3 regions of the Dryocola baronae genome follow, and region 3 is predicted to be linked to each of the others. Evidence: riboswitches for the same ligand, from Rfam matches in the RefSeq annotation. Region 3 holds a riboswitch; each other region holds the start of a gene.
What was found. Region 3 has a riboswitch for thiamine pyrophosphate ahead of thiB (thiamine ABC transporter substrate binding subunit). Riboswitches for the same ligand answer to the same signal wherever they lie in the genome.
Positions count from the first base shown of each region.

Region 1: linked by a shared signal. The riboswitch ahead of thiC (phosphomethylpyrimidine synthase ThiC) and the one ahead of thiB (thiamine ABC transporter substrate binding subunit) in region 3 are both predicted to bind thiamine pyrophosphate.
Region 2: linked by a shared signal. The riboswitch ahead of thiM (hydroxyethylthiazole kinase) and the one ahead of thiB (thiamine ABC transporter substrate binding subunit) in region 3 are both predicted to bind thiamine pyrophosphate.

Region 1 covers NZ_JBINNY010000001.1:266,013-273,304, forward strand. Annotated here, with positions in the region: gene thiH (2-iminoacetate synthase ThiH) at 1-716, opposite strand, end outside; gene thiG (thiazole synthase) at 719-1,498, opposite strand; gene thiS (sulfur carrier protein ThiS) at 1,500-1,700, opposite strand; gene ACSPHG_RS01265 (HesA/MoeB/ThiF family protein) at 1,684-2,436, opposite strand; gene thiE (thiamine phosphate synthase) at 2,429-3,064, opposite strand; gene thiC (phosphomethylpyrimidine synthase ThiC) at 3,061-4,959, opposite strand; TPP riboswitch at 5,049-5,158, opposite strand; gene rsd (sigma D regulator) at 5,210-5,713, opposite strand; gene nudC (NAD(+) diphosphatase) at 5,808-6,581, shown strand; gene hemE (uroporphyrinogen decarboxylase) at 6,623-7,292, shown strand, end outside.
Region 2 covers NZ_JBINNY010000001.1:1,684,664-1,691,955, reverse strand. Annotated here, with positions in the region: gene fbaB (class I fructose-bisphosphate aldolase) at 1-357, opposite strand, end outside; gene ACSPHG_RS07900 (hypothetical protein) at 622-1,512, opposite strand; gene thiD (bifunctional hydroxymethylpyrimidine kinase/phosphomethylpyrimidine kinase) at 1,950-2,750, opposite strand; gene thiM (hydroxyethylthiazole kinase) at 2,756-3,547, opposite strand; TPP riboswitch at 3,580-3,676, opposite strand; gene ACSPHG_RS07885 (HNH endonuclease signature motif containing protein) at 3,833-4,978, shown strand; gene ACSPHG_RS07880 (YrhA family protein) at 4,995-5,489, shown strand; gene ACSPHG_RS07875 (hypothetical protein) at 5,737-6,021, opposite strand; gene ACSPHG_RS07870 (LysR substrate-binding domain-containing protein) at 6,035-6,988, opposite strand.
Region 3 covers NZ_JBINNY010000001.1:4,268,339-4,275,630, reverse strand. Annotated here, with positions in the region: gene ACSPHG_RS20210 (DedA family protein) at 1-660, shown strand, start outside; gene thiQ (thiamine ABC transporter ATP-binding protein ThiQ) at 657-1,355, opposite strand; gene thiP (thiamine/thiamine pyrophosphate ABC transporter permease ThiP) at 1,339-2,949, opposite strand; gene thiB (thiamine ABC transporter substrate binding subunit) at 2,925-3,908, opposite strand; TPP riboswitch at 3,944-4,045, opposite strand; gene sgrR (HTH-type transcriptional regulator SgrR) at 4,081-5,739, opposite strand; gene sgrT (glucose uptake inhibitor SgrT) at 5,828-6,004, shown strand; gene ACSPHG_RS20180 (YopT-type cysteine protease domain-containing protein) at 6,211-6,927, shown strand; gene ACSPHG_RS20175 (YopT-type cysteine protease domain-containing protein) at 7,070-7,292, shown strand, end outside.

The DNA.
Region 1 (7,292 bases), 4.0 Mb from region 3:
ACCATAAAACAGTCGGTACGCCAGCTGTCAGACAGCCCGATTAACGCGCCCAGGCCAATTTTATCGATGCCCGCCCGCCCCAGGCGATCCGGAGTTTCCAGCCGCCAGAAAAAATCCTGCTTGTTGCCGCGCAGATGATGCCGAGCGTAAACCGCCTGCTGGTAGGTTTCCTGATAAACCATCACGCCGTCCAGCCCGAGCGTTTTTAGCTCCGCATACTCGTGTTCGTCCAGCGGCTGCACCTCCATTTGCAGCGAGCTAAATCGGCTACGAATGGTGGGCAGATGCTGGCGAAAATAGTCCATACCAACCTTGGTTTGATGCTCGCCGGTGACCAGCAGCAGGTGTTCAAACCCGAGCCTTCGAATTGCCGCGCATTCCCGTTCAATCTCGGTTTTATCGAGCGTTTTTCGCCTGAGCCGGTTGCTCATCGAAAACCCGCAGTAGGTGCAATCGTTGGCGCAGAGGTTAGAAAGATACAGCGGCACATAAAAGCTGACGGTGTTCCCGAAGCGCTGGCGAGTTAAGCGCTGTGCCTGCCGGGCGAGAGGTTCCAGATACTGGCCTGCGGCGGGTGAAAGCAGCGCCATGAGATCGTCGCGGGTGATTTTGCGGGCGCTCAACGCCCGCTCGACGTCCGCCGCTGTTTTCGAGTTAATACGTAGCTTAATGTCATCCCAGTCGAGTTCGCGCCAGCGGTCGGTAAAGGTGCCGATCATTACGCCTCCTCCCGGCTGAACTGGAGGAATCCGGTAAGCGGGCTTGAAGCATGAGCCTGCTGGTGGCGCGCGCCCAGTCCCGAACATGCAGCGATGGCTCCCGCCTCAACGGCCAGCCGGAAGGCATGGGCCATCTGCACAGGATCGCTCGCCACGGCAATCGCGGTATTAACCAGCACCGCAGATGCCCCCATTTCCAGCGCTTCGGCCGCATGGCTTGGCGCGCCAATTCCGGCATCAACCACCACCGGCACGTTCGCCTGGTCGATTATAATTTCCAGCAGCGCGCGGGTCTGTAGGCCCTGATTGGAGCCGATAGGCGCGCCGAGAGGCATGACGGCCGCGCAGCCGGCCTCCTCAAGCCGCTTGCACAAAACCGGATCGGCGCCGCAGTAGGGCAAAACAACGAAGCCCTGTTTCACGAGGATTTCCGCCGCCTTCAGCGTTTCAATCGGGTCGGGTAACAGGTAACGGGCGTCAGGATGAATTTCCAGCTTCACCCAATGCGTCCCCAGCGCCTCACGCGCCAGTCGGGCAGCAAAAATCGCCTCTTCGGCTGTTTTCGCGCCCGACGTATTGGGAAGAAGCTGCACTCCCGCCTCCAGCAGGGGAGCCAGAATCGCATCGTTATGATTGCGCAGATCGACGCGTTTCATCGCCATCGTCACCAGCTGCGATCCGCTGGCGCGAATAGCCTCTGCCATTACCTGCGCAGAAGAGAATTTCCCGGTACCGGTAAACAGGCGGGACGAAAATGTCTTGTCAGCAATCTGTAGCATATCAACCTCCGGCTATGGCTTGAAAAAGCAGGATTTGGTCGCCATCGTGCAGCATTCTGGCCTCCCACTGCTCGCGTGGAACGATTGTCTGGTTGAGAGCAAGCGCGACGCCAGGCTTCAGCAAACGCAGCTGTTCGAGCAGCGTTGCCAGCGTCAGGCCCTCGGCGCACTGCATCGGCTCATCGTTAAAGAGAATGCGCATTTTGCCCCCCGCAAACCGGGCAGCCGGACGATTTCTGCATGACGAGCGTGCGCCAGCTGTGGTGGCGGGCATCGAACAGCCGCAGGCCGCTGGCCGGCACCATGCCGGTGAGCAGCTTGATGGCTTCAAGCGCCTGCAAAGTGCCCATCACGCCAACCACCGGGCCAAGGACGCCCGCGGTGCGGCAGTTGCGTTCCGGCTCCTGTTCGTCCGGCCAGATGCAGCGATAGCATCCGCTGGCCCACGGCGGCGTTAATACCATTAGCTGCCCGCCGAACCCCACACCGCTTGCCGAAATCAGCGGTCTGTCGTTTGCGACGCAGGCCGCATTTACCGCCTGCCGCGTCGCCATGTTGTCGCTGCAGTCCAGCACCACATCGACGCTTTTCACCGCCTGTGCCAGCGCTTCACCTGACAGACGCTGCGCGATAGCTTCCAGTTTGATATCAGGATTGAGTCGTTCAAGATGCCGTCGGGCGGCCCGTGCTTTTGGCCGATCGATATCCTGCGAGGTAAACAGAATCTGGCGCTGCAAATTGCTGATATGGACGTGGTCATCATCCGCCAGCATCAGCGTGCCGACGCCCGCTCCTGCAAGGTAAAGCGCCGCCGGAGAGCCCAACCCGCCAAGCCCGACGATCAGCACCCGGCTGGCGAGCAGCTTTTCTTGCCCCTCTACGGCCACATCCTCCAGCAGGAGCTGGCGACCGTAACGCATGAAATCCGCATCATTCATCGCCTGCTCCCGCCAGTTCGAGAAGCTGTGCCGTCGCCGCACGCCAGTCCGCGGCTTTGGTAATCGCGCTCACTACGGCGACGCTGCCCACGCCCGTAGCAAGCACGGCGGGTACGCGATCGATGCTAATTCCGCCGATCGCCACCGTCGGGTAATCACCCAGCGTTTTGACATGCGCGGCGAGCTGCGCCAGCCCCTGCGGCGATGAAGGCATCTGCTTGGTTTGGGTTGGGAAAACGTGGCCGAGCGCGATGTATGAAGGGCGTGCCGCAAGGGCGCGGTCCATTTCCATGTTGTCGTGGGTGGATAGCCCAAGGCGCAGGCCCGCGTTGCGAATGGCGTCGAGGTTGGCGATATCCAAATCCTCCTGGCCAAGGTGTACGCCGTAGGCGCGATGTTTGATAGCCAGCCGCCAGTAGTCGTTGATAAACAGCCGGGCCTGATACCGCTCGCCCAGCCTGACGGCGGCGATGACGTCTGCTTCAACGTCTTCGTCGCGCCTGTCCTTGATGCGCAGCTGAATCGTGCGAACACCCGCAGCAAGCAGGCGCTCAATCCATTCCACGCTGTCGACCACTGGGTACAGCCCCAGCCGCCGTGGGGTAGGGGGAAAAGCTTTCAGGCTCATACTTCCTCCTGGCGCAGATAGATTTCCCCGCCTTTTGCGCGGAAGTTTTGCGACATGTCTTCCATTCCCACTTCAATGACCTGCTTCGCGGCAAAGTCGCGCACTTCCTGGGAGATTTTCATCGAGCAGAATTTCGGTCCGCACATGGAACAGAAGTGCGCGACCTTGCCGGATTCCTGCGGCAGCGTTTCGTCGTGGTAAGCGCGGGCGGTGAAGGGGTCGAGCGCAAGGTTGAACTGGTCTTCCCAGCGGAATTCGAAGCGCGCTTTCGACATGGCGTTGTCGCGGATCTGCGCGCCCGGATGGCCTTTCGCCAGATCTGCGGCATGCGCCGCAATTTTGTAGGTTATCAAGCCCTGCTTCACGTCCTCTTTATTCGGCAGGCCGAGGTGCTCTTTTGGCGTCACGTAGCAAAGCATCGCGCAGCCGAACCAGCCGATCATCGCGGCGCCGATTCCCGAGGTGAAATGGTCGTAGCCAGGGGCGATGTCCGTGGTCAGCGGGCCGAGGGTGTAGAACGGCGCTTCGTGGCAGTGCTCCAGCTCTTCGGTCATGTTGCGGCGGATCATCTGCATCGGCACGTGTCCCGGGCCTTCGATCATCACCTGTACGTCGTACTCCCAGGCGATTTTGGTCAGCTCGCCCAGCGTGTGCAGCTCTGCGAACTGCGCCTCGTCGTTGGCGTCCTGAATGGAGCCAGGGCGCAGCCCGTCGCCAAGAGAAAGCGAGACGTCATAGGCCGCGCAGATTGCGCAGATTTCGCGGAAATGTTCGTAAAGGAAGTTTTCCTCATGATGGGAAAGGCACCATTTCGCCATGATCGACCCGCCGCGTGAGACGATGCCGGTGAGGCGTTTGGCGGTCATCGGCACGTAGCGTAGCAGCACGCCAGCGTGAATGGTGAAGTAGTCCACGCCCTGTTCGGCCTGCTCCAGCAGCGTGTCGCGGAACATCTCCCAGGTCAGGTCTTCGGCCATGCCGTTGACCTTTTCCAATGCCTGGTAAATCGGCACGGTGCCGATAGGAACGGGGCTGTTGCGCAGGATCCATTCGCGAGTTTCGTGGATATAGCGCCCGGTGGACAGGTCCATCACGGTGTCCGCCCCCCAGCGCGTTGACCAGACCAGCTTCTCCACTTCTTCTTCAATGGATGAGGTCACCGCCGAGTTGCCGATATTGGCGTTGACCTTCACCAGGAAGTTGCGCCCGATAATCATCGGTTCAGATTCTGGGTGGTTGATATTGGCGGGGATAATCGCCCGGCCTGCGGCCACCTCGTCACACACAAATTCGGGCGTGATATTTTCCGGCAAACGAGCGCCAAAGGCTTCGCCCGGATGCTGGTGGCGTAATACGGCATCGCGAATGCGCTCGCGGCCCATGTTTTCGCGGATGGCGATAAACTCCATCTCAGGCGTGACGATGCCTCGGCGCGCGTAATGCAGCTGGGTGACGCATTTGCCGGTTTTAGCGCGTTTGGGCGTAAGGCGCGTTTCAAAGCGCAGGTCGTCCAGGGCGTCGTCCGCAAGGCGCTCTTTCGTGTAGGCAGAGCTGCGGTCGTTGAGCGTTTCGCAGTCGGCGCGTTCTTCAATCCATCCGCTTCGCAGCGGCGGCAGCCCGCGCAGCACGTCGATGCTAACGTTTGGATCGCCATACGGGCCGGAGGTGTCGTAAACCGGCACCGCGTCGTTAGGTTCATATTGCGGATTGTCTTTACTGCCGCCCGCCATCGTTGGGCTAAGCTGGATTTCCCGCATCGGCACGCGAATATCCTCCCGCGAGCCGGAAAGATAAATGCGCTGGGAATTTGGGAAGGCGGTGCCTTCTAGCGTGTTGATAAAGTGAAGCGCAGCCGCGCGCTGTTCGCGACGTGTTGGTTTTTCAGATGCAGACATAGCTCATTCCAGGATTCGATCAGGAGTGGCTTGTCAGAACGACGGATGGAGTAATGGATGTGGGGCGCCCGAAAAAGGCCGTACCCAAAAGCAGAATTACTCTTGTTCCCTTCGCAGGTTTTAACCTGATCAGGTTCCGCGGATCCCGAATTAACGGTCTCAGCCGGTGCTTTCGCACTCGGCACTCCGACAAGAAGAAACCCGTATTGCTACGGGTGAAGTTGTAAATTACTCGTTAACAGCGCAGAACTCAAGCCGGGCGTGCAAGGCTATCCGTGTCGTTGGCGCTGCTGTGCAGATTGTTGGCGTACGCCAGTTCGATGAGCTTATCTTCCAGCGAGAAACGCGCTTCCAGCGCTTCACCGATGCCGGACAACGCCTGCTGGAACTCAATACAGTTGTCGTCGTCGATGGCGTTTTCCAGATTGGTATCGTAGAAATCCATGATCTGCTGGGTATTGGCTTCGAGCTGCGGGTAGATTTGAGTGGCCGCTAAAAGCGGGCTGGCACCTTCCATTTCATCGATAATGCGCTCATAAATATTGAAATGGCCGGCTGAAAGGTAGTCCACCAGGTTGTGGCAAAAATTATCCAGCGCCTTTTCATTAAGCGCAGAGAGCGATTCCTTGTTAGGCTTGATCCCGACCATGTTGTAATACGCCACGAGCAAATGTTTGCGGGCATATAGCCATTGGTCGACTAACTCATTGCTACCGCCAACGCGCTCAGTCAGGCTTTCTAGCTGGTTCAGCATGTTTGACTCCGTGAGTTGCAAGATTTAACGCAAACGTACCCAAAATATAACAACTATTGTTTATACCAGTGTCCAGGGGGATGTGCACCAGGTTATGGAACGTGTCATTCAAAAGTTAGATCAGGGCTGGTTTATCGTCAGTCATGAACAAAAATTGTGGCTGCCAAAAGGCGAGCTGCCTCACGGATCGGCGGCGGACTTCCAGCTTGAAGGCGCGAATGGTCTGCAAATCGGCGAGTGGGAAGGCGAGCCGGTATGGCTGATTCGCCAGAATCGCCGCCAGGAAATGGGCTCGGTGCGCCAGGTTATCGACCAGGACGTGGGCCTGTTTCAGCTTGCAGGGCGGGGCGTTCAGCTGGCCGAGTTTTACCGTTCGCACAAATTTTGCGGCTACTGCGGCCATGAGATGCACCCCAGCAAAACCGAATGGGCGATGCTCTGCAGCCACTGCCGCGAACGCTACTATCCGCAGATTGCGCCCTGCATCATCGTCGCCATCCGCCGGGACGATCATATCCTGCTTGCCCAACATACACGCCATCGCAACGGGGTTTATACCGTGCTGGCCGGTTTTGTTGAAGTCGGCGAAACCTTAGAGCAGGCCGTCGCGCGTGAAGTGATGGAAGAGAGCAGCATCCGCGTGAAAAATCTGCGCTACGTGACTTCGCAGCCCTGGCCTTTCCCGCAGTCGCTGATGACCGCGTTTATGGCCGACTACCACAGCGGTGATATCAAAATCGATCCTAAAGAGCTGATTGACGCGCAGTGGTATCGCTACGACCAGCTGCCGCTTATCCCTCCGGCTGGCACGGTGGCGCGCCGTCTGATAGAAGACACCGTCGCTCAGTGTCGGGCAGAGTATGAATGACGTGGTAAACTGGGCGGATACAGCTAAAGGAAATGCTAAAAATGACTGAACTGAAGAACGATCGTTACCTCCGCGCCTTGCAGCGTCAGCCAGTAGACATCACGCCTGTATGGATGATGAGGCAGGCGGGGCGCTATTTGCCAGAGTACAAAGCCACCCGCGCTATTGCCGGCGACTTTATGTCCCTGTGCAAAAACGCCGAGCTTGCCTGCGAAGTCACCCTGCAGCCGCTGCGCCGCTACCCGCTTGATGCGGCGATCCTCTTCTCAGACATCCTCACCGTGCCGGATGCGATGGGGCTGGGTCTATATTTCGAAGCGGGCGAAGGCCCACGCTTCAGCTCGCCGATTACCAGCCGCGCCGACGTCGAAAAGCTGCCGATTCCGGACCCGGAAGACGAACTGGGCTACGTGATGAACGCGGTACGCACCATCCGTAAAAACCTCGCAGGTCAGGTGCCGCTGATTGGTTTCTCCGGCAGCCCGTGGACGCTGGCGACCTATATGGTCGAAGGCGGTAGCAGCAAAGCTTTTACCGTTATCAAAAAGATGATGTACGCCGACCCGCAGGCGCTGCATCTGCTGCTCGACAAGCTGGCGCAGAGCGTCACGCTGTACCTGAACGCGCAGATCAAAGCCGGCGCGCAGTCGGTAATGATCTTCGATACCTGGGGCGGCGTGCTGACAGGCCGCGACTACCAGCAATTCTCTC
Region 2 (7,292 bases), 2.6 Mb from region 3:
CACGGAGGCCAGCACGCCGTAGGTTGAGGCCACGCAGTTACAGCCCGCCTCGATCGCCAGCTCCACGATGTTCTTCGGATCGAAATAGAGTGGGTTGGCGGCGAACGACGCCCCGGCGGAGTGCTCAACGCCCTGGTCGACCGGTAAAATAGAAAGGTAGCCGGTGCCCGCCAGACGTCCGGTGTTATAAAGCGTCTGCATATTTCGCAGTACCGCAGGCGGGCGATTGTTGTCCACCATCACGCGGTCCACGTAGTCCGAGCCGGGCAGGTAGAGCTGGTCTGCCGGAATAGTCATACAACGATGCTGTAATAGGCCGTCGGCGTCTTTGCCAAGCAGCTGCGCAATATCGGTCATAATTCGCTCCCGTTATGTCGGCGAGCACCCTGCCCGCCGAGCAATAAAAAGTCCTGGCCCACCAAAAGACGGGCAGACCTAAGCCTGGTCCCGAGTCGCTCTCTTCGCCACCCGGCCCGCACTTTTGGCCCAATAACGTTGTAACGCGAAGCGTCCAGCGGCTGTATTTTCATGTGATGGGGGAAAGACAAAACCCGAATCGGCAAGCGTGCCGATTCGGGTTTACCGATAAGAACAGGAGCCTCAGCGGCGCGTTCCGCGCTTTTACGCGGCGGCGGCACCGTTGCCAAAGCAGAATTTCAGCCTGCTCTGTTTGGCCGAATCCGGCGTCGTCGTCCCGTTTAGCCAGTCGTCCCAGCTTTGCACAAATTTATCTGCGAGCTTCTCTGCCGCATCGCGCGTCCATAGCGCCGACGAGAAGGTCAGCTCCAGCACTTTGACGTCGATTTGCGTTTTATATTTATCCTTCGGCGCGCCTTTGCCCGTGTTGTGGTCCAGCTCCATATACATATAGGTTTGCTGCAGCTGCACAACGATATTCCCGTTCGCGGCCTGGAGAGTATTCTGTACGAACAGCGTATCCGTATTTTGCGTATTTACCCGGCTGGTGCAGGCCTTGATTAAATTAGAGATGCTGAGCTTAATTTTTTCTTTATTTTGATCCGTCACGCCGTCATAAAGATCGACAACCTTATCGATCAGAGAATTATAATTCTCCTCTTCGTAATGGACGGTTTTCGTTTCCGACTGGGTGGTGGTAAAGAAAGGAACTTTTAAAATAGACGCCACAAAGTCGGTAAACCCCTTCGAATTCTTAGCGTTGTCCGGGTCGAGCGGGTTCCAGTCGGTGCGGCTCTGCGCAAGGCCAAGAATACTGGTCACCGCGTTTCCGGGGTTTCTGGCAAGGATATCCACGATTTCATTTTTGTTCTGATCCTTGATGGCTTTGTCCAGGTCCTGCCCTACCGCCGCCTGTTTCGCCGCGTCGTTGCCGGTTGCGATGGTATTCTGCCCGGAGACGCTGCTGTCGCCGGAGGTCTTAACTTCAAATAGCGCGTGGGCCTTCAGCGCCGGGCCGGTCAGTGAAACTTTTTTATCATTTTCCAGCCACTCATTAAAGGCTGAAAGAGATTGCTGTTGCTGAGTAATAGTCATTTCATTATTCCTGACAAGTGAGAGTATTTTTATTATGCCTACGCCGGGACATTTTTACGCCGAGCGCTGGATAAAGGGTAGATTTAAAATACAAACACTCAAGCACGAGAAAAATACGTACCGGGGTAACCAGGCACATGGAAAAATATCAATACTTTCAAGATGGCGAGATTATGAGATATATTTGTAGATGATATATTTAATATTGCCGCGCAGGGATGGTTTCGCTAAGTAACTACTTGTATTTATCATTCACCCCCACTAAACCAATATTGAACCACAACTACAATATCAAACAGAAGGCTGACTCGGAGGAATGTGCTGATAATTTGCTTAAGTTTGGTTATCAGCCGCGCTTTGCAGCCGAATATTTCACCATTGTCACTACCACGCGGGCATGATTTTCCGTCCCATAACGGGTTATGGGACGGTTTTTCCTACCACCATTCGTGAAAATGATGCACCGGGCCGATGCCGTGGCCCACCTCAAGCGAGTCCGCCTGCTCGAGCGCTTTTGACAGCCATTTTTTTGCCGCCTCGATCGTTTGCGGCCAGCCGTCGTTGCGGGGGTAAAGCGCTGCGAGCGCGGCGGAAAGGGTGCAGCCGGTACCGTGGGTGTGCCGGGTTTGCACGCGGGGAGCGGTAAAGCGCACCGCGCCGTCGCGGGTGAACAGCCAGTCCGGGCTTTCGGCGTCGTCCAAATGGCCGCCCTTCATCAGCACCGCGCTACAGCCCATGCCCAGCAGCGCGTCGCCCTGCTCCTTCATTTCTCTTTCATTGCGGGCGTGGGGCGCGTCGAGCAGCGCGGCGGCTTCCGGCAGGTTGGGCGTGATCAGCGCCACCTGCGGCAGCAGGCGTTTACGCAGGCTGTCCACCGCCGAGGGGGCAAGCAGCGGATCGCCGCTTTTCGCCAGCATCACCGTGTCCAGAACAACGCTGTGAACCTGATAAAACGCCAGACGTTCGGCAACCGCCTCCACGATATCAGCCTCGGCCAGCATACCGATCTTAACGGTATCGATGCGCACGTCGCCGAGCACCGAGTTGAGCTGCGCCGCGACAAAATCCGGTTCGATGCGGTAAACCGACTGCACGCCGCGCGTGTTTTGCGCCACCAGAGCGGTGATCACGCTGGTGCCGTACGCGCCGAGCGCCGAAAACGTTTTTAAGTCCGCCTGGATACCCGCGCCGCCGCTTGGGTCGGTGCCCGCGATGGTTAGCGCATTGATTCGGTTCATGCCCTTCATGCCAGCGCCTCCTCGTTCAGATGATAAAGCGCGTCGAGGAACGCCGGGATAAAGCTGCCGGGACCGGAGCCTGCGGCAATGGCCTGGCCGCCCGCCAGCTTCATAAATTGACAGGCGGCGGCCACGTTATCCAGCCGGTTCCCCGGCAGCGAAAGGCAGGCGGCAACGACGGCGGACAGCGCGCAGCCCGTGCCGACCACCCGCGTCATGAGTTTACCCCCGCCCGCAACGGCCCACGCGCCCGCTCCGTCGGTCACATAATCCTGCTCGCCGGTGACGGCCACCACGGCTCCGGTTTGAAGCGCAAGCTGCCGGGCCGCGGGCAAGGCGCTCTGCGCATCGTCGGTGCTGTCGACCCCTCTCCCACCGGCGCTGACGCCCGCCAGCGCGAGGATTTCTGAAGCGTTGCCGCGAACGGCGGCGGGACGCAGGGAGAGGATTTCACGGGCGAAAGCCGTGCGGAAGCTAAGCCCGCCGACGGCGACGGGATCGAGCGTCCAGGGCGTGGCAGATTCATTTGCGGCATGAATAGCGGCGAGCATGGCGCGGCTGCGTTCGGCGGTCAGCGTGCCGATATTAATCAACAGCGCGCCGGCGGCGGGGGCAAACTGCGCGGCCTCTTCAGGCTCAATCACCATTGCGGGCGCGGCACCGATGGCGAGCAGGACGTTGGCGGTGAAGCTTTGCACCACGTCGTTCGTCATGCAGTGGACTAAAGGCGTTGACTGGCGTAGTACGGTTAAAACGGCAGCGGCGCGATGGCCGGGTAGCAGGTCAGGTTGCAGCATGGCGGTCTCCTGTCCGGCGTGAAGAAGGGATGCGGACAGGCATCTGACTTCCCTACGCTGGCATTATCCAGATCAGGTGGTACGGGTATTTCTCAGCCTTCACAAAGAAGGGCACCCCGAGTCATTTCACATACAAAACAATCAGTTAAATATATACATTTTGTAGATATTTAGTGTAACCGGGGCTAAGCCCCAGGAGCAATATTTTTCGATTTATCACAATATTTATTACGGTGGTTATAAAGATCGGTATTAACATAACCCTTTATATTGTGAGGGATTCACATGCACGATTTCAGATTAATCATGATATGGGATGCTGCAAGAGAACTTAACCCCAGAGATTTCCAATACATACTAAGGCCAGAGGTAGCATTCGAAAGAGCAAGGGTTTACTACGATCTTGATTCTGCCAACTACTCTCACTTTAGCCTTCAACAAATGCCAAAGAGGAAAAGCGGTTTTATCAATCCCTTTTCAGCTAAGTATGACCGTAAGAGTAATGGCATGTATGACGGTGCTTATGATCATACACAACATAATGTAGATACCGGTTGGTTTATTGGAATAGATGAATCTGAGCAATGGGATTACTTTAAGCATCCATTCTATTTTGATGATAAAGGCGAGCTTGTCTACGATTGCTTTATGGATCACTGGCATTCATGGTTTGAAATGGAAGTTAGAGATGCTTACCGAAAATGCTTAGATAGCCATCAGGGAAGAAAACCAGCACCGACACAGAAGTTTCAACCATCAGATGCGCCTATACAACATGCTCAAGCAGCTAAAACTATTAATAGCAAAGCAGCAGGACGCTTATTAGCCGCTGGCGGTGTTTATAATGGCAACATTGAAGGCTTTAGAAAAACAGCAGAGCAATTAGGCGGTGAGGCTATTCATGGTTATGACCAAGTATTAAATGAAAAAACAGCAGGTACAGCTATTGCAGCGGCTTCTATTTTAATGGTTAAAAGGCCAAACTCAGATGCTTACGCTGAAATTAATAGCTATTTAGGCAAGTTAAGGGGTGAATCAAAAATAGTTAACGGAATCACGATACAAGACATTAACTATGTTAAAAGAAACCCAACAGATGCGGCAATTCTAAGAAAAGAATTTGATAGCACCGCCAGGAAAAAATTTCTTACTGATATAGCTGACACCCCTGAAGCAACAAACACATTCAATCCTTCACAACTATTGAGGATGAAAAATGGAAAATCTCCAGATGGTTGGGATGTACACCACAAATTACCATTAGATGATGGTGGTACAAACACCTTTGATAATCTAGTGTTAATCGAAAAAGAACCATATCACAAGGTATTTACTAACATGCAAAGATCGGCAACTAAAGGTATGATACCTGGTGAAAGCAAGGTTACACCATGGGCTATTCCTTCTGGTACAATTTATCCACTTAAATAAACAGGATTAAATAAAAATGAACATTTATAACATGCTGGATAACTTGAAAAATGAAATGACAAAATGGGAATACCCCATTCAAGAACCACTCAAAGACACATTTATTGATAGTATAACCAAAAGAAAGCCAGCAACTGATACATCCCCTATTCTGGAAGATCTAGCTAATGAACTTTGCATATTATTTGTAAACCAACCTGATTATGTTTTATTATTGGAAAAAATGGATGGATTCGAATACGATGGGCTTACATTATACAGTTTATCTGTACCAGAACCATTAATTAAAAATTTATTTATAGTAAACGAATTTTACAGAAATAATGATGATTATATAGATCCAGATTTGGCAGAACGCTTAGTCATTGGAGAAAATAGCATTTCTTTATTTACTTATGATACCAAAACTAACTTATTTGAAATTCGAGATAATATAGGAACAGATAATATCTTTGGATCATTTTCTAACTTCACCGATTTCTTATCAGACATACTTGATACTGTAGCATAACATGGAAGGTTAAATAATTGTTTCTGATATGATTTTACAGGCTACGCTGGCATTCTCCAGATCAGGTGGTACGGGTATTTCTCAGCCTTCACAAAGAAGGGCACCCCGAGTCCCAAGCCCAAAATAATAAAGAATAAGGAGATGATGACGGTAAAGCAAGACCTGCAGCGGCACTGGAAGGATCGCGCTGAGTATTGATAAAAGGTGCGCGATCGATATGACGTTTGCAGGCAATAAAATTTTATCGTCAATGATTAACCGGTGCTGAATCTGATTTAATTAAAGCCGCCCATTCCTGAATCTGCTGGGTGCTAATACAGCTTATATCACTGCGCCGCAGCATTTTTTCTGGCTGATATTTCAAATATGCCACGCAGGGGAAAAATTCCGGGCAGTTTTTTTCTATTTCCGGCAGGACATCTTCCTGCCAGTCTAAAAATGACGTTTCTTCTTCCAGCTCTTTACGTGTTGTCATAAAGACTTCTTCAATCATCCACGTAATGTACTCATTTTTATCATTTAAAAATTTCATAGTGCGACTCTTCTCAAAGTTGAAAATTGCTTTTAGCCAATTGGCTCTGCGTTGAAAAGTCCTTTTCAAGCCAGGTGACGAGCTCCGAAAAAATATCGTTCTGCAAGGCGACTTTGCTGTACATCATGTAAAACGGAATAGCATTGAAGCTAAAGTCGATATTGAGCTTGCGGATCGGGTAAATAGCCCGGCTTTGTTCATACAGCCAGGCGGGAATAATGCCCAGCATATCGGTGCGGGCAACCACGGCGGTAATGCTGGACAGTGAAAAACTGGTATAGCGCACGCTACGTTCGCCGAAGTGGCTTTCCACCGTGTTCTGCTCAAGCTGTAAATCCGACCCCATGCTGCCGGTGGTCAAAGTGGCAAACTGCTCGTGCTTTGCCTCTTCCGCGCTAATGTGGCTGCCCAGACGCGGGTGCCCTTCCCGGCAAATCATCACGATTTCCTCTTTAGCCACGGGCACCGTGCACAGCGAGCGGTTAAAAGAAGGCAACATATCAAACACCAGATCGACATCACGCAGCAGGAGCAGATCTTCCGAGGTTTCTTCCTCGTATAAAAAATCCCGGTGCACTATTTTACATTCCGGCGCGTGCGTTTGCGCCCATTCCACGATGAGGGGAACGATGCGGATGGCAAAATAGGAGGAACAGTGCACCACCAGCAGGTTTTTGCTCGTCGCATTGACCAACGATTCAAGCGTTGAGAGCACGTCGCCGTACTGCTGCGAAAGCTGCAAATGGATTGTCCGCGCCATGGTGGTTGGTTTTAGCTTCATACCGTTGCGCACGAAAAGCGGATCGGAAAAAAACACCCGCAGCTTTTGCATCGTCTGGCTTACGAAGGACGGCGAGCAGTGAAGCGCCTTCGCCGCTTTCGATACGCTGCTGTATTTATAAACCTCGTTAAACGTGTCGAGCAGTCTGAGGTCAAAATCAGCGGTCGAAACGGGCTTACTCTTCATGTCACTACTCCAGTCTGGCCATAATTGAGGTTTGTTACAGTAATTTACTTAAACGGCACAATTAATATTGTAGCCGCTCATTCAGGTATTTATGGCTTTCTAAAATAGAACGCCAGAATACATATATTCATTGCATACGGACAGCCGAAGCCAGCGTGACTTTATTTCAAAATGCGAGAGATATAGAGCACCAGAAAACCATTAGTATTTTTTATCCTGAATAATCAATAAATTGCATGCGGCAATTATCAGGTTCCAGGGTTATGTAGCAATAGCTTAAAAGGTTATTGAGTTAAATAGCGCT
Region 3 (7,292 bases):
ACGGTCATGATGGCGGGCTTAGGCGCGCTTATCGGCAGCGGTCAGGTGGATTTCTATCAGGCGTGGGGCGCGGGGATTATCGGCTGCCTGCTCGGCGACTGGATCTCGTTCTGGCTTGGGCGACGCTTTAAAGGGCCGCTGCACCGCTGGTCGTTTATGAAGAAAAACAAGGCGCTGCTGGATAAAACCGAGCACGCGCTGCACCGGCACAGCATGTTCACGATTCTCATCGGGCGCTTTGTCGGCCCTACGCGTCCGCTGGTACCGATGGTGGCGGGGATGCTCGACCTGCCGCTGGCGAAGTTTATCGTTCCCAATATTATCGGCTGCCTGTTCTGGCCGCCGCTCTACTTTATGCCCGGCATTCTGGCCGGTGCGGCCATCGACATTCCGGCGGATATGCAAAGCAGCAGCTTTAAGTGGCTCCTGCTGGGCGTAGCGTTGCTGATCTGGGTGGCGGCGTGGCTGTGCTGGCGCTGGTGGCGCAGCGGCAAGTCCGGCACCGACAGTCTGACGAGTTTTCTGCCGCGCGGGCGTCTGCACTGGCTTGCTCCCGCCATGCTGGTGGTGGCAATCGGCAGCTTCGTGGCGTTACAGATGCACCCGTTGATGCCTATCTACCTGAAAATTCTCTGGAAGGTGTTAACCGGCCAGCACTAGCCGGTAATGCCGAGCAGCGACGAGGCGCTCGCTTCGCCGCTCAGCAACGTGGCCGTATCGCCATCCCAAAAGATGCGGCCATCCACCACGACTAAGCTTCTTGGCGCGATGCGCGCCGCGTCCTCAATGCTGTGGGAAACCATCAGCAGCGTGAGCTGTTGCCGTTTGCAAAGCTCGTCAAGCAGCTGCAGCATCTCCTGGCGCAGCGCCGGATCGAGGGCGGAAAAAGGCTCGTCGAGCAGCAAAACCGGCTGTTTGCGGACCAGGCAACGCGCCAGGGCGACGCGCTGCCGCTGCCCGCCGGAAAGCTGCGACGGCAGCCTGTCCAGCAGGTCGCCAATCGCCATCTGCCCGGCGATGGTTTCCAGCCGCGCCAGCTGGTCCTGATTCAGCTTCAGCCCCGGGTGCATGCCCAGGCCGATATTCTGCCGTACCGTCAGGTGCGTGAAGAGGTTGTTTTCCTGAAACAGCATGGAGACCGGGCGCCGCGCGGGGGCGCTGTGGGTATGGTCTTCGCCATCCAGCATGATTTCCCCCTGGGCGGGCTTCAGAAAACCGGCGATCAGGCTTAGCAGGGTGCTTTTCCCGGCACCGCTCGGCCCAAGAATGGCGACGCGTTCGCCCGCCGCCACGTTGAGCGAAAAGCGCATCGGCAGGTGATGATAGAGCCAGGTTACATTAGTCAGCGTTAGCATGGCGTCCCGGTAGTTTTTCAATCAGGGTGAACAGAGCAAAGCAAAGCGTCAGCAGGATGAGCGCGGTCACCGCGCCGTCCTGGCTGCGGTACGAACCAATCTGCTGGTAGAGATAGAACGGCAGGGTGCGGAAATCCTCGTTGCCAAACAGCGCCACCACGCCGAAATCGCCAATAGACAGCACGCAGGCAAACGCCAGCGCCTGGGCAAGCGGGATTTTCAGCGCCCGCAGCTCGATGAAACGCAGGCGGTTTAGCCCTTTAATATCCAGCGACCGGCACAGCCTGCCGTAGCGCTCAGCCGCGTCCAGCATCGGGTTTTCCAGCACCTTCAGCGCGTAGGGGATAGCCATCAGCGCGTTGGTGAAGATCACGATGCCGTCGGCAGACTGCGGCAGGCCGACGGTATTGTTGAGCAGCAGGAAGAAGCCCGTCGCCAGCACGATGCCCGGCATAGCGAGGATCAGCATGCCGCTCAGCTCCAGCGCCTGGCCTGCGAAGGCGTGGCTGCGCAGCCGCAGTTCGCGCGAGCTCCACAGCAGCATCATGGTTAGCGTTACGCAAATAATACCGGCGGCAACGGCGATGCGCAGCGAGGTGAAAAGCGCCTGCCAGAGGATTGGCTGCGACACCACGCTGCGAAATCCGCTATTGACGCCATCAATAATGACGGCCAGCAGCGGGGGCAGCAGCAGCAGTAGGGCAAGGGCGATAAACAGGCCGTCGCACAGCCTGCGGCGCAGGTTGTCCTGACGGTCGCGCCAGCCCTGCACCTGGCTTACGCCTACCGGAATCGCTTTGCCCAGGCGCTGGCTCAGCAGCACCAAGCCCAGACAGCAGATCATCTGGATAATGGCGAGGAGCGCCGCGCGGGCAGGGTCGTAATCGAAGCTCAGCGCCTGGAAGATCGCCAGTTCGATGGTGGTCGCCTGCGGCCCGCCGCCGAGCGATAGCACCGTTGCGAAGCTTGCGAAGCAGAGCATGAATATCAGCGCGGCGGCAGGCAGAATCTGGCGGCGCAGCCACGGCCACTCTACGAAGCGGAAGAAGTTCCAGCCGCGCATGCCGAGCTGGGCGGCAAGCTGGCGTTGTTCGCCGGGGATGCTCTCCAGCGCCTGGAGCAGCAGGCGGGTCGCCATCGGCATATTAAAGAAGATGTGCGCCAGCAGAATGCCCTGCAGGCCGTACGGCGAAAACGTCCACTCCACGCCGAACCACGCGCACAGTGAGGCGATCCAGCCAACGCGGCCATAAACGGTCAGAATGCCGAAGACGGCGACTAAAACCGGCAGCACCAGCGTCATCGCGCACAGGCGCAGCAGCGCAAGGCGGCCGGGGAAGCGGCGACGGTAGAGCGCGCGGGCGAGGAAAATGGCTGGGAGAACGGAAAGCAAGGCGGAAAGAAACGCCTGCCAGAACGAGAAGCGCAGCACGTGCCACAGATAGCTGTCCTGCAGCAGGGCGCGGATATCGGTCTGCGGCGCGTTAAACCACAGCGACAGAAAAGCCGTCAGGGCTACCGCCACCACAAGCATGGCGGCGAACAGCCCTGGGAACAGCCAGCCTGGTATTAGCGGCTGGTGGCGCGAAGCCATGCGCTAATCCAGCCGGCACGATGTTCAGCAACCTGCTGCGGTGTGAACTCCAGCGCGGTCTGCGGTTTAGGAAGCGTGCTGAAGCCTTCCGGGAGCTTCACCTCGGCAACCGGGTACATCCAGTTGCCGGTTGGAACGGTATTCTGGAAACCCGGCGTGGTGATGAATTTCATGAATTTCTCAGCCAGCTCCGGCTGCCTGCTTGCCGCCAGACGACCGGCGACTTCAACCTGCAGGTAGTGCCCCTCGCTGAAATCCGCCGCCGCGTAGTTATCTTTCTTCTCTTCGATAATGTGATAGGCCGGGGAGGTGGTGTAGCTCAGCACCAGGTCGGCTTCGCCTTTTAAGAACAGACCGTAGGCCTCTGACCAGCCTTTCGTGACGGTAACGGTTTTGCCCGCCAGCTTCTGCCAGGCTTCGGGTGCTTTATCGCCGTAGACTTTTTGCATCCACAGCAGCAGGCCAAGGCCCGGCGTGCTGGTGCGCGGGTCTTGATAAATCACTTTCCATTTCTGGTCGCTATCAACCATCTCTTTCAGGCTTTTCGGCGGATTTTTGAGTTTGTTTTTATCGTAGACGAAGGCGAAGTAGCCGTAGTCGAACGGCACAAATGTATCGTTCTTCCAGCCGCCGGGGATTTTCAGGGCGCTGGCGTCAACGTTGCTCGGCGCGAAGAGTTTGGTCTGCGACGCGGCTTCCAGAAGATTATTGTCCAGCCCCAGCACCACGTCGGCCTTGCTGTTTTTACCTTCCATGCGCAGGCGGTTGAGCAGCGATACGCCGTCTTCCAGCGCCACAAATTTCAGCTCGCAGCTACAGTCGGCTTCGAAGGCTTTTTTTACCGCAGGCCCGGGGCCCCAGTCAGCGGCAAAGGAGTCATAGGTATAGACGGTCAGCAGGGGTTTTGCGAAAGCGGGGGCTGCAATAAGAACCAGCAGCGGCAGTAATTTCTTGAACACTTTGCACCTCTTAAATTAGGGGTGGCAAAGGACTTTGAGCGGTGAGCCTCAAATCCCTTCGCCGGCGTTATCCGGATCAGGTTCGACGGGTATTATCTCAGCGCGGACAAAAAGTCCTGGCACCCCGTTGAGCACGCAACATTGTAATGATTCTGTGAACGTTCCGAAAGAACTATGGTTCCGGCGGCGCAAACCAGGCGGATTTGAAGTCAAACCAGCCGAGGGTGTTCATGCGCACGCCGCGCATGCTGCGCTGGCCTTCAATGCGCAGCCAGTGGTGGATCAGCGGGATAATGTCGTCGCGATCGAGCATTTGCTTGCACCATTCCGGCAGCGCCAGCGTTTTACTGTGCCAGCGGCGGGCGTCGCCCTCCCAGTCAATCGGCATGCATTTTTGAATCAGCGGCACTTCGTAGAGCTGGGCGAACAGCGAATATTCCAGCGGCAGGGTGAAGTTGACGCTGTTAAGCCAGATATCGCTTTCCACGTCGCCCTGGTGCCACTCATCGTAGCTAATTTCCTGAATGATGAGCTTTACGCCCTGCTTCGCCAGCAGCTCGCTCATGATACTGCTGATGACCCGGTGTTCTACGTGGTCGCGATAATAGGTGAGGGTGATGCTCTCAAGCCCCGCGGGTTTAGCTACCAACGGCCCGGTGCGTGAATGGTGCCAGCGCGGGAGCAGGCCATAGGCCGGGAACCAGTACTGCTGATACTGTTCCGCCGCGCTGTAGATAAGGTTGACGGGGGACAGAACATGCCCGACCCACTGCCGAACGCCCGTGTGGGCACCGAGCCCCGAACGGCTGTCGAACAGCAGGTAGTAACACCCTTCTTCCGGGCGGCTTTCCACCGCCTTTTCGCTGTCCGGCATGCCCTGTAGCTGCACGCCGCAGCTCGACTCTTCGCCTACCTCCGGCAAAACCCAGAAGTTAACCTCATCGATAAGCGCCCGGAACCCGAAGTAATCGTCGAAGGCGTGGATTTTTAGCTGGTTGCGGTTGTTGCGGGCGACAGAGTAGGGGCCGGTACCGACCGGCTGGCTGGCGAAATCCGCCATCGTCGTCCATTCACGCGGCAGAATCATGGCGTTGACGCTGCCCAGCAGCCAGGGTAGCCAGTCGTCCGGCTGGCTGAGATGAATATCCAGCGTCCAGGTGGTCGGCGAGGCGATCTGCGAGATATGTGCGAACAGCGGCAGGGCGTTGATGCGCTGCAGCGAGGTGATGATATCCAGCATGTCCAGCTCGCGGCCGTGGTGAAAATGGATGCCGGGGCGAAGGTAGAAGCGCCAGTGTAAAGGGGAAATTTGCTGCCAGTGGTGGGCGATATCCGCTTCCAGTTCCCCATTTTCCTCATTTATACGCGTCAGGCCGCTGAAAATCTGCCGGGCGATATGCGTTTCAGACCGGCGCAGCGCGGAGCCGGGCAGCAGGTTTAGCAGTGGGCGGTAATAGAGCACGCGCAGGATGTGGCGGCCCTGGCGGAAGCTGCGGCCGAGGTGGGAAATAAGCATTTGGCGGACGGCGGCCTTGTCGCCGACAATTTGCACCAGCTGATCGATGCGATCCTGCTCAAGAAGATCCTCGGCCCGCTGCTGCTGGAGGGCAAGCCCGGTGTATAAGAATTCGAGCTGCGAACGCTTGCCGCGCCCGGCTTCCGCCTTCCAGCTAAGCCAGCCCTTTTCCTGCATCGCGTTGAGCAGCGTACGCATGTGGCGGCGCGAACAGTTGAGCAGTTCGGCCAGATCGTTGAGCGTGGTTTCCTGCGGCTTTCCGTCACAGCACTGCCACAGACGAATGAACTGCTGTTGTAAACGACCGGATGACATAAAAGAGGAACTCCAGGCAGAAACTCATCAATTTAACTTTCCCTATATTACGCCAATAATCATCAACGATGAAAGCGAGGAGGGGCATATGAAACGGTCATCACCTGTTGAGTTTTACCAAGATTACTTTGCCGCGACGCAGTTCGTGAAAACGAAAGGCGTGGGTGCCGGATGGCTGGCTCGCCTGACGGCTGGGCAACGTTTGAGGATGCTCGAAGACTTAATGCAGTGGGAGGTTACGACCCCGACGGCCGTGAGCGACTAAATCGCCTTCATCACGTGTGACTGAGTATTGGTGCTTTTCACCAGCCAGCAGATTATCTGCTGGCTTTTTTACGTTCTAAATATTGATATGGCAAATAATATATTTGTGAGTATATCTTTAAATAGTGGCTGAATGTTTTTTCTGGCAAGGCGCGGGGCTTTTTTTTATTATCAGAGATTAATCTTAAAGAAATGGAGTTTTTTAATATGACACCTCTATTAAATATAAGAAATTTATATATTTCATTCCTGGAAAAAAATCAAAGTCCAGGTGTTTGCATGGGCCTTTGCCTGACGTGGCTGGGTGATATTTTGAAAGACCGACCGAACGAGCAGTCGGGCGGCTGGCTTTCAAACTGGTTTTACTCAACAGCAAAACAGACGCCTGCTTCTAAGGCCTTATTGCCTTCTGAGGCAGCGCGTTTGACTCAGCTTTTTGAACGCGCATTCAGGAAGCATAATAATTATATAAAACGTTATCAGGAACAAAAGGACGGCGGGTTCAGCCAGCTGACTTATGATGAAGTCACAATAAATCATAAGAACCAACTCCAGTTAGAAAGGGAGCGTGCGTCTGGCATTCCGGGTTTGACGTATCACTCTAGTAAATATAATAACTTTATGTTTTACAGGGGGCTGGATACCTATAACGATAAGGATATTTTAACGGGGGTTATTATTACTTTTAAACTTAGGCTGGCTCCTGGCGGTGCCTATGCAGGCCACGCCGTGGCGGCATTTCGCGTTGATGAATTCGAAACGTTATTCTTTGATCCTAATTTTGGCTTGTTTAAAACATGTACAAAATACCCAATGATGGAAATAATTTCTCACCTCAAAAGACAGTATATTGAAGCAACTCCAAGAACAGAAATTAGAGTATCAAGACGATTAATTAAAAATGTAAATTATTCAATGGCTTGATTTTTTACGATTGGATATTCCCGGTTCGTCTTTATCGTTTGTGATTGACATGTATGCGCTTTTTCAGTCGGAAAGGATTTTGTTGATAATAAAAATGCTTTTATTATTCATGCCTAATATTAAATAAAAGGAACTTTTGAGTATGCTGCCCCTTTTGAATACAAGGAATTTATATAAATCCTATCTTGATGAGCATAACAGCCGTGGTGTTTGCATGGGGCTTTGCCTGACATGGCTGGGAGATATTTTAAAAGCACGGCCGGAAGAGAAGCCAAAAGGCTGGCTTGCGAGCTGGTTTTATTCTTCTCCGCAACAAACTCCCGCTATGAAAGCCTTGTTGCCTTCAGAGTCGGCTCGTTTAATTC